One region of the Ruminococcus sp. NK3A76 genome, then DNA from elsewhere that is predicted to be linked to it. Evidence: riboswitches for the same ligand, from Rfam matches in the RefSeq annotation. Region 1 holds a riboswitch; the other holds the start of a gene.
What was found. Region 1 has a riboswitch for cyclic di-GMP ahead of CD05_RS0109610 (hypothetical protein). Riboswitches for the same ligand answer to the same signal wherever they lie in the genome.

Region 1 (4,435 bases):
TATGGTATATAATAAAGATAAAACTCATATATTATATATCCCCCCTGAAATTGAAAATGTTGAAATTTCAAGCCAAATAAATGATATCTTTATTGATAGAAATCCATTTTTATCTTGTAATGCAATAAAAACAATAACGGTTGAAAAGGGCAATAAGTATTATACTGCCGTTAATAATGCGTTGTATGATATAGATGTCACTAAACTATTACTTTGTGCGAATATAGATAGCCTTACAATTCCAAGTACAGTTAAGGAAATAGGTGACTATGCTTTTAGACCCGGTAAAGACGTTAGAGAAAGAATCAGTAAGTCTGATTTTTCAATAATAATGGGTACAGATGTTTTTATCAGTTGGTATAGAGAATTATACGGATTAAGTGTTTATGTAGAACAAATACAATATGAAAACGGTACATACTATTATCTTACATCTCCTAAGTGCACAAATGCAACTATACCAAAAACTGTAAAGAAGATAGGATATAATGCATTGATGGGAACGGAATTATACAAAAAATGGGCATTATATCATACAAAGGATAATCCTTACCTGATTGTTAATAATATACTGCTTCTTGCAGACTGTAGTGATCATGAATTATATGACAACAGTGGCAATGAAATTGGGAAAGATTATTATTTAACGGGTAAGATGATAATACCGAAAAACGTTGTTGAAATCCAAAGGAACGCTTTTTACGTTGGTGATAAGTTTTCTAAAGATCGATATAACAGTATCACAGAAATCGTATTTCCTGAAAATGCGGTAATTGACGGTTTAGTATTAAATGATGTGACATTTCAAAAGCTTGAGAAAATAGATATCCCCAAGAGTACAAAGATTAATGGTGAATTGAATTTAAGTGGTTGTTCTAAACTAAAAAGTATAGTAATACCAATAGGTTCTGATGTTTCTGGGATAAGTCTATATAATTGCAGCAGTCTTCAAGAATTTGTTATACCTGAATCAACAAAGTGTTTGTTTAGTTATTCTTTCACTGGATGTAATAATCTCAAAAAACTAACCATACCCAAAAGTGTAGATTATATTGATTATAGATCAATAGGTTTTTATACAGATGAAAAGACTTATGAGGCTAAAAAGATTACTGATTTTATTATCTACTGCTATAAAGATAGTGAAGCTGAAAAATATGCAATTGAAAATGAAATAGAATATGTAGTCTTACAAGAGACACACACCCACTCCTACACCTCAAAGGTAACAACAACTGCAACCTGCACAAAGAACGGCGTGAAGACCTACACCTGCTCGTGTGGTGACAGCTATACCGAAACAATAAAGGCAACAGGTCATAAGTACACCGAAAAGGTAGTAAAGCCCACCTACGATGCACAGGGCTATACCCTTCACACCTGCTCAGTATGCGGTAACAGCTACAAGGATAATATCAAGACTAAGCTGACAAGAACAAGTATAGCTAAGGCGAAGATAACAGGCCTGTCGAATAAGACATACACAGGAAAGGCTATAACTCAGAAGCCTGTTGTAAAGCTCGGCAGCAAGACGCTCAAATCGGGTACAGACTACACAGTATCGTACAAGAACAATAAGGCAATGGGTACTGCAACAGTCACGATAACAGGTAAAGGCGCATACACAGGTACAGCAAAGGCGACCTTCAAGATCAACCCGAAAAAGACTACGCTCAAATCAGTAACAAGTCCTAAGACTAAGCAGCTGAAAGCCACATATAGCAAGGTATCAGGCGTAACGGGTTATCAGATAACCTACTCGACTTCTAGCAAGTTTACTAAGGCGACTACCAAATCAGTAAACGCAAGTGGTACATCAAAGACAATAAGCAAGCTCACAAAGGGCAAGACTTATTATGTCAAGGTACGCAGCTATAAGACTGTTAGTGGTACTAAGTATTACAGCGGTTACTCAGCAGTAAAGAAGGTTAAGATAAAGTAGATCATTTCATATAACCACCCAATATAGAAGGGCTTGGCACTTTTGAAGTGTCAAGCTCTTTCTTTGTATAATACTGTATTGGCATCATATACAATTCAAACAGTACTGTTTTATTCATTTTGATGATATTTGACACGTGAAATTGTTAATTCTTGACGACCAAATATCTGCTGTGATATAATTAATCTGTAATTAATAGGCAAACCTGCCGAAAGGCAGCGGCGCAAAGCCAATGGGTCTAATCTCATATGAGAATGACAGCCGGTTGCCGGAGCTTACGCTCTGTCGATATGTTTATCAAGGCAATGCGTTTTGTATGTGTTGCTTTTTATTATATTGTAAAAAGGAGAATGAATATGAAATGTGATGTTATCAAAGTAATAATAACATCTGTTTTGTTATCAACAATGCTTGTTTCTTGTGGTGATACAGACAATTCAAATGATAATTCAACGAATAACTCAGCGAACAGCACGGTTGTTACCGATAGTACATCTGATGATAATAGCGAAGGATCATCTGAAGAAACAACTACTACCACTACTACGATCGCAAAGGAAACAACTACGAATGAAACAACAACTACAGAGCCGGAACCAGAACCGGAGCCTGAAGAGCCATCTTACAGCAAGGTCAAGGAAACTGTAGTAGTAGATGGGGTCAAGCTTGTTAAAGGCTCACTTTCTCCCGATGAATTCACTAAAAAGGGTTGGACTGAGCAGAAGGATGAATATGCCTACTCATCTAAGTACTTTAAAAACAGTAGCAGCAATTATATATCATTTGCTGATGGTGCAATAATGGATCCTGATAATTTTGATGATGTAGTATACGGAACCATTATAGTTCACATAAAAGACAGAGAAAATATGTTTGATGTGTCTTTACCCTGCGGATTGACGATTGATTCATCTTATGATGAGATAATCAAAGCTCTCGGAACGCCTGTGTATGACGGTGATTATACGGAGGATACCGATTTGGGAAACTATATTAAAACAAATTATGATATGGTGGATCATGAAACGATCAATGATGAATTGCTGTATTACGATATATATATCAAATACGGAAGAAAGAATCTTACTTATTACTTTGATTTTGAAGATTCTGAAAACCTTCCCATATTAATTAACTTTATTCTATCCGAAGATAATTCAAAGATAGAAACGTTATCTGTAAAAATGGCTCAGTTGGGTATGAGATAAGTGGTTTTGAAAGGGTGAAGACTGTATGTTAAAAAAATTGTTATCAATTGCATTAGCGTTTAGTTTTATAGGAGGTGCGACATTAGTTCCTCAAAGAGATGCTTTTGTAAATATAAATATTGTAAATGCGCAGGAAAGCGGTAATGATCCGGAAAATGAAGATATTGATATTACAGTATGTGATTTTATTACAGGTAAAGAGAGCACAATGAAATCAAGTGAGCTTTTATCTCGAGCTAAACACATTGAATCGAATGATGGCATTGTGTACTTGAATGAAGTTGGGACAATGGGCTATATGGATGGTATGTGGGTAAGACTATTCTGCTCTGATTATTATATGGCAGATATGTTTTATTTGAACAATGATAATTGTCCTGAAAACCTTGTTATCAAAGATAATGTTGATGGTGTACCTGTAAAGGGGCTAATGGGAAGAGGCTTTATGCCGGTTGAATTATTCCTTAAAATCAAGACTGTATCTATTCCTGATACTATTGCGAGAATAGAGAAAAATGCATTTTTAGGTTGTAACGATCTTAAATCAGTAACTATCCCGAAATCGGTAAAAACAATAGATAATAATGCTTTTGGATATACTTATGATAAGGATTATAAGATTATAAAAGTTCCCGGCTTTGTTATCAATTGCTATAAGGGTACTGCTGCCGAAAAATATGCTATAGATAATGGTATTGAGTATAATTTGCTGGATGTCCCAGATGAATACAATATGACCAAGGCAATAGTTTCTGGCATATCTGCAAAAACCTATACAGGCAGTGCTATCAAGCAGAAACCTTTAGTAAAACTTGGTACTAAAACATTAAAGAATGATATAGACTACACAATAACTTACAAGAATAACATCAAGATCGGTACTGCAACGATCATGATAACAGGCAAAGGCAACTACATAGGAACAGTCAGTAAGACATTTAAAATAACTGGTGTATCTATTTCCAAGGCAACTGTAAGCAGTTTATCAAACAAGACCTACACCGGCAAGGCCATAACCCAAAAGCCTGTTGTAAAACTGAACGGCAAAACACTCAAATCGGGTACAGACTACACAGTATCGTACAAGAACAACAAGGCAATAGGCACAGCAACAGTTACCATAACGGGCAAGGGCGTATACACGGGTACTGCAAAGGCGACTTTCAAGATCAACCCGAAAAAGACCACGCTAAAGAACGTCACAAGCCCTAAGACCAAGCAGCTCAAAGCAACTTACAGCAAGGTTTCGGGCATAACGGGCTATCAGGTGACCTACTCGACAAGC
Region 2 (4,435 bases), 1.9 Mb from region 1:
ATGAAAAGATAAAGGCAACACCGCCGGGCCACCGGCGGATACCTTTGCACGCCATCCACTTGCAAATTTTCCGTCATATTACCCAAATTTACCTTGAAATATGTTAGTATTCCTGCGGTAAATTTAGCCAATCTGACGAAAAATTTGACTGCGTGTCTGACGTACAATGGCCCAGCGGTGTTGCCTAAAGGTATTCAAGTATGCTCTTGCCGCCGATAGACAGCAGCTCGTGGAATACTATGATTGGCAACCCGGCAAGCAGTATCATCACGGTCGGGTGTCTGCTGCTTTTTAAGACGGCTGTGTTTATCCTTTTTTGCAGCCCTGATGTGGCAATGAAAAGGCAGGATATCACAAACAGATATGCCAGAAACCATAGATGCCCGACAGAAAACCCACCGTCAGCACCTGTCATGTCCGTGAGCTTTGTGAAGAACACTTTGTAATGCAAGACAAACGAGCCGCTATATCCGCAGTTGAAGCGGTCGGCAAGGTATGTCATTACCGGCATTATCATCAATGTTCCGATAGTAAGAGGTATAAGCAGCTTTGTGACACGCTCTTTTATGTATTCGGCGGCCGTCCTCCTGCATAATGAATACTTAGTGCTCACCCCAGCCAGCAAAAACAGCAGCGGCATAAGAAAAGGGCTTTGAAAAACGACTATGCTGATAACGGCACGGCTGCCATGCAGGGTGATGTAGTTGGGCTCGCCCCATGTGTTGAATGCCATAGCTGCGTGGTATATTATAAGAACGCTTATAGCGCTCCACCTGATATTGTCAATGTAGTGCTTTCGCATTTTCGGGTTCACCCCCCATGGTCTTATTATATCAGACAGGCTATTAAAAGTCAATTGACTGATTGCAGGCCTTGTGGTATAATAAGATAGCGAGGTGCAGCTATGAACAAACACAAAACAGTAATGTATAACGGAATGGAATGTACGCTGTATGACAGCTATCTTGGCATAGACAGCGGACCTGTCGTAAGGATAAACAGTCCACAGGATACCGACAAGGCCTATGCACTCGGCTTTGAGTGTGTAGGGTTCCCTGACGAGTTGGTAAAGCCTGTCACAGCGGAGGAATACGAGCAGCTTGTTATGACCGGGAGCTGTTGAATACCTGTAAAGGCAAGCCGAAAAAGGAGGTGCATCGTATGCGCTCAAAAACGATAACAGAGCTTAAATATTCAAACACCAACACATATCTTATCACCGGCAAGAAAGGCAGCCTGCTTTTTGACACAGGCTGGGCAGGGACTTTCCCTTTGCTTTGCCGGGCGCTTGGCGAGAAAAAGCTGAGGCTGCAGGATATTGACTGCCTGCTGATATCGCACTTTCACCCCGACCATATGGGCATAGCGCAGCAGATAGCAGACAGCGGCGTGACTATAGCAGTCGCAGATGTGCAGCAAGGCTTTTTGCACAGCAGCGACCATGTATTTGAAAAGGAGAACAACACACAGTTTATCCCGATAGACGACAGCAAAGTGAGGGTGATAACAATTGATACCAGCCGCAGCTTTCTTAGCGGGCTCGGCATCGACGGCGAGCTGATACACACCCCCGGCCACAGCGACGACAGCATATCGCTATGGCTCAAAAGTGAGTGTGCGCTGTTTGTGGGTGATCTAAACCCTCTCTACGAGCTTGAGGTGCACAAGGGCACGCAGATAGAGCAAAGCTGGAACACGCTGCTTGCACTTGAGCCGAAGACAGTTTACTACGGCCATGCAAAGCCTGCACAGCCTGACAGTCGGGCGGCTCAGAAGCCCGGACTTTCCGGCAAGGATACATACGCACTTGTCAAAAGGATAACCAAGATGGTAGACAAGGGATATACTGCCGAGGATATAGAGCAAAAGACCGGGGCGGATAGGGTGTTCATTCAGGACGTTGCGAGAATGTATCTGACACATCAGAACGTAAGCGTTCAGGGCATTCTTGACAGGATAGAGATAAAGGGAAGATAAAACATCACCTGGCAGGAGATACCTGTCGGGTGTTGCCTTTATTATTCAGGACGGAGCAGGGATATGTCAAATGGTGGGAGAAACAATGTCATCATACACAATATATAGTCCCCTTATTTATCTAATGTGCCAATAATTAGTGATAAATGCCGCTTTCTATTGACAAGCGGACTCCTTAGTGGTATAATTTATGTATAGTAAATGGGCAAACCTGCCGAAAGGCAGCGACGCAAAGCCAAGGGTCTAACCTCGTATGAGTATGACAGCCGGTTGCCGGGGGCGTGAGCTTCTGTTATATGGCAATTATTGTTGGCAATGCGTTTATTTGTGACGTGTTGTCTTTTTTGTTTTTAGCTTCGTCAGAAAAGACAGCATGATATGCTTGAGGGTTTCCTCCTTTATCCCGATAAAGCGATTTTTCATATTACTACCCCTATAGAATAAGGGCTTGGCACCGGGATGTGTCAAGCCCCTATTTTCTTTTTGTGGTATTGCAGGTGCTTGAAGCGGCCGCAAAAATGTGGTATAATAGCAGCATAGTATAACAGATGCAGGAGTGAGCGATATGACAGAGCTTGAAATAATGAAGCGTGCAAAAATGTATCTTGACAGCCTTGCAATGGGTGTTGATCCTCTGACCGGGCAGCCTGTCAGGGAAGGAGACATCGTGAGAAACCAGCGTATATCAAAATGCCTGACGTATGTCTCGGGCGTGCTCGAAAGTGTTATCGAGGAAGGCGCTGAAAGAGAGAGGACAGTGCGCCTTCGCAGTGCCGATAAGGAGTATTTCTCGCTGACTGAGGAGCAGATAGACTCGCTGCAGCCGACAGTACAGCCGCTATCAGTCTCAAAGCTGGCAGCATATATAAACGAGCTTATCGACAGCGGAAGAATGCGCAAGCTCACAAGAACGGCCGTCGTCGCATGGCTTGTTGATGCAGGCTTTCTGAGCGAGGAGACAACTGACGCAGGACGGAAAATAACAAAGCCCACAGATGCAGGCCGTGAGATAGGCATATACGAATCAGAGCTTGAAGACGAGACGGGCAGGGTGATAAGGTATGTCACCTACAACAAAAGCGCACAGCAGTTTGTCTTTGATAATATCACCGCCATAGCCGAGGTCTGCCGACAGGAGGCTGACCTTAAGGAAGAACTTAAGCGCAGCAAGTATGAAAACCGGGGCAAGCCCTGGACGCAGGACGAGACTGAGAGCCTTCGTGTGATGTATGAATGCGGCATGAGCCTTAATGACATCTCGGCAGAGCTTCGCCGTACAAGGGCAGGCATCAGGGAGCGGCTCATCTTTATGGGGCTTATGAGCCGTGGGCAGTAAGGCGATGCGAAGGTGACATATGATAACAAACTCCTCCGGGTAAAATGTGAACGCCCGGGGCATGGCTGCGGAAAGTAGCTTGAATGGATCTCCAGAAGTTTGTCGATGCTATGTATTCGCCTACCTGTATAGTGTCTGTGGAAAAAACACCTGACGGCGGCTATGGCAGTATCTGTATCGCTGCTGTGAATAACAAATACGGCGAGATGATAGAAAAGCGTGTTAAGGACGAGCTCGGGGCAACAGATTGGGAGTTTGTGCCGGGGCTGCCCGCTCTCGCAGGACGATGCCGCAAGCCTTGTCGCAGGCGAGCAATAGCTTTTTTCCCCCCCTTGCTGCAATTGCCGGTGAGGGGGAGTTTTTATTCTTGCCAATAGGTCAAAATGATGAAAAACCCGGCGTTATTTTATTGTTAAGTACAATTGACAAAATGCCCTGTTTCTGCTATAATTAAAGTGATAAAGGCTGCCCTTATCATTTTTGATTCGCAGCCGGTATGAAATGGAGGTATCGCTATGGGAATGACAATAACACACACACTTGATAACGGGATACTGACTGTCAGCTTAGGCGGCAGGATAGATACTACAAACGCAGCAGAGGCCGAGGAGAAGGCGCTTGCGGCCGTGTCGCAGAGCGGTGCTTCAAAGCTGATACTTGATATGTCAGAGCTTGAATATATATCAAGCGCAGGCTTAAGAGTGCTCATGAAGCTGAGAAAGCTCTCAGACGAGCCGCCGCAGATGATAAACGTATCTTCTCAGATATATGACATACTCGAAACGACCGGCTTTACCGAGCTGTTTGAGGTGTCAAAGAAAAAGCGTGAGATAAGCGTTGACGGCTGCGAGATAATAGGCAAGGGCTTCTACGGCACTGTTTACAGGATAGATGATGAAACGGTGGTCAAGGTCTATGAATCGGCCGACAGCCTTGCTATGATACAGAATGAAAAGCGCCTTGCCAAAACAGCGCTTATAGCAGGCGTGCCTACTGCGATATCCTATGATATCGTCAAGGTCGGCAACAGCTACGGCTCGGTGTTCGAGCTGCTTAATGCGAGGACGCTCAACGACGTGCTGAGAGAAGACACCTCCAGAGTGGTGGAGATAACAAAGCAGT

Region 2: it holds a riboswitch for cyclic di-GMP, as region 1 does, so the genes downstream of both, CD05_RS0100965 (hypothetical protein) here and CD05_RS0109610 (hypothetical protein) in region 1, are expected to answer to the same signal.

What each region holds. Positions count from the first base shown of each region.
Region 1 covers NZ_JMMA01000002.1:2,063,025-2,067,459, forward strand. The annotation lists gene CD05_RS0109605 (leucine-rich repeat domain-containing protein) at 1-1,942, shown strand, start outside; cyclic di-GMP riboswitch class I at 2,131-2,215, shown strand; gene CD05_RS0109610 (hypothetical protein) at 2,299-3,150, shown strand; gene CD05_RS0109615 (leucine-rich repeat protein) at 3,596-4,435, shown strand, end outside.
Region 2 covers NZ_JMMA01000002.1:169,305-173,739, forward strand. The annotation lists gene CD05_RS0100945 (acyltransferase family protein) at 185-802, opposite strand; gene CD05_RS0100950 (hypothetical protein) at 905-1,123, shown strand; gene CD05_RS0100955 (MBL fold metallo-hydrolase) at 1,162-1,977, shown strand; cyclic di-GMP riboswitch class I at 2,172-2,255, shown strand; gene CD05_RS0100965 (hypothetical protein) at 2,543-3,313, shown strand; gene CD05_RS0100970 (hypothetical protein) at 3,397-3,690, shown strand; gene CD05_RS19320 (anti-sigma factor antagonist) at 3,829-4,435, shown strand, end outside.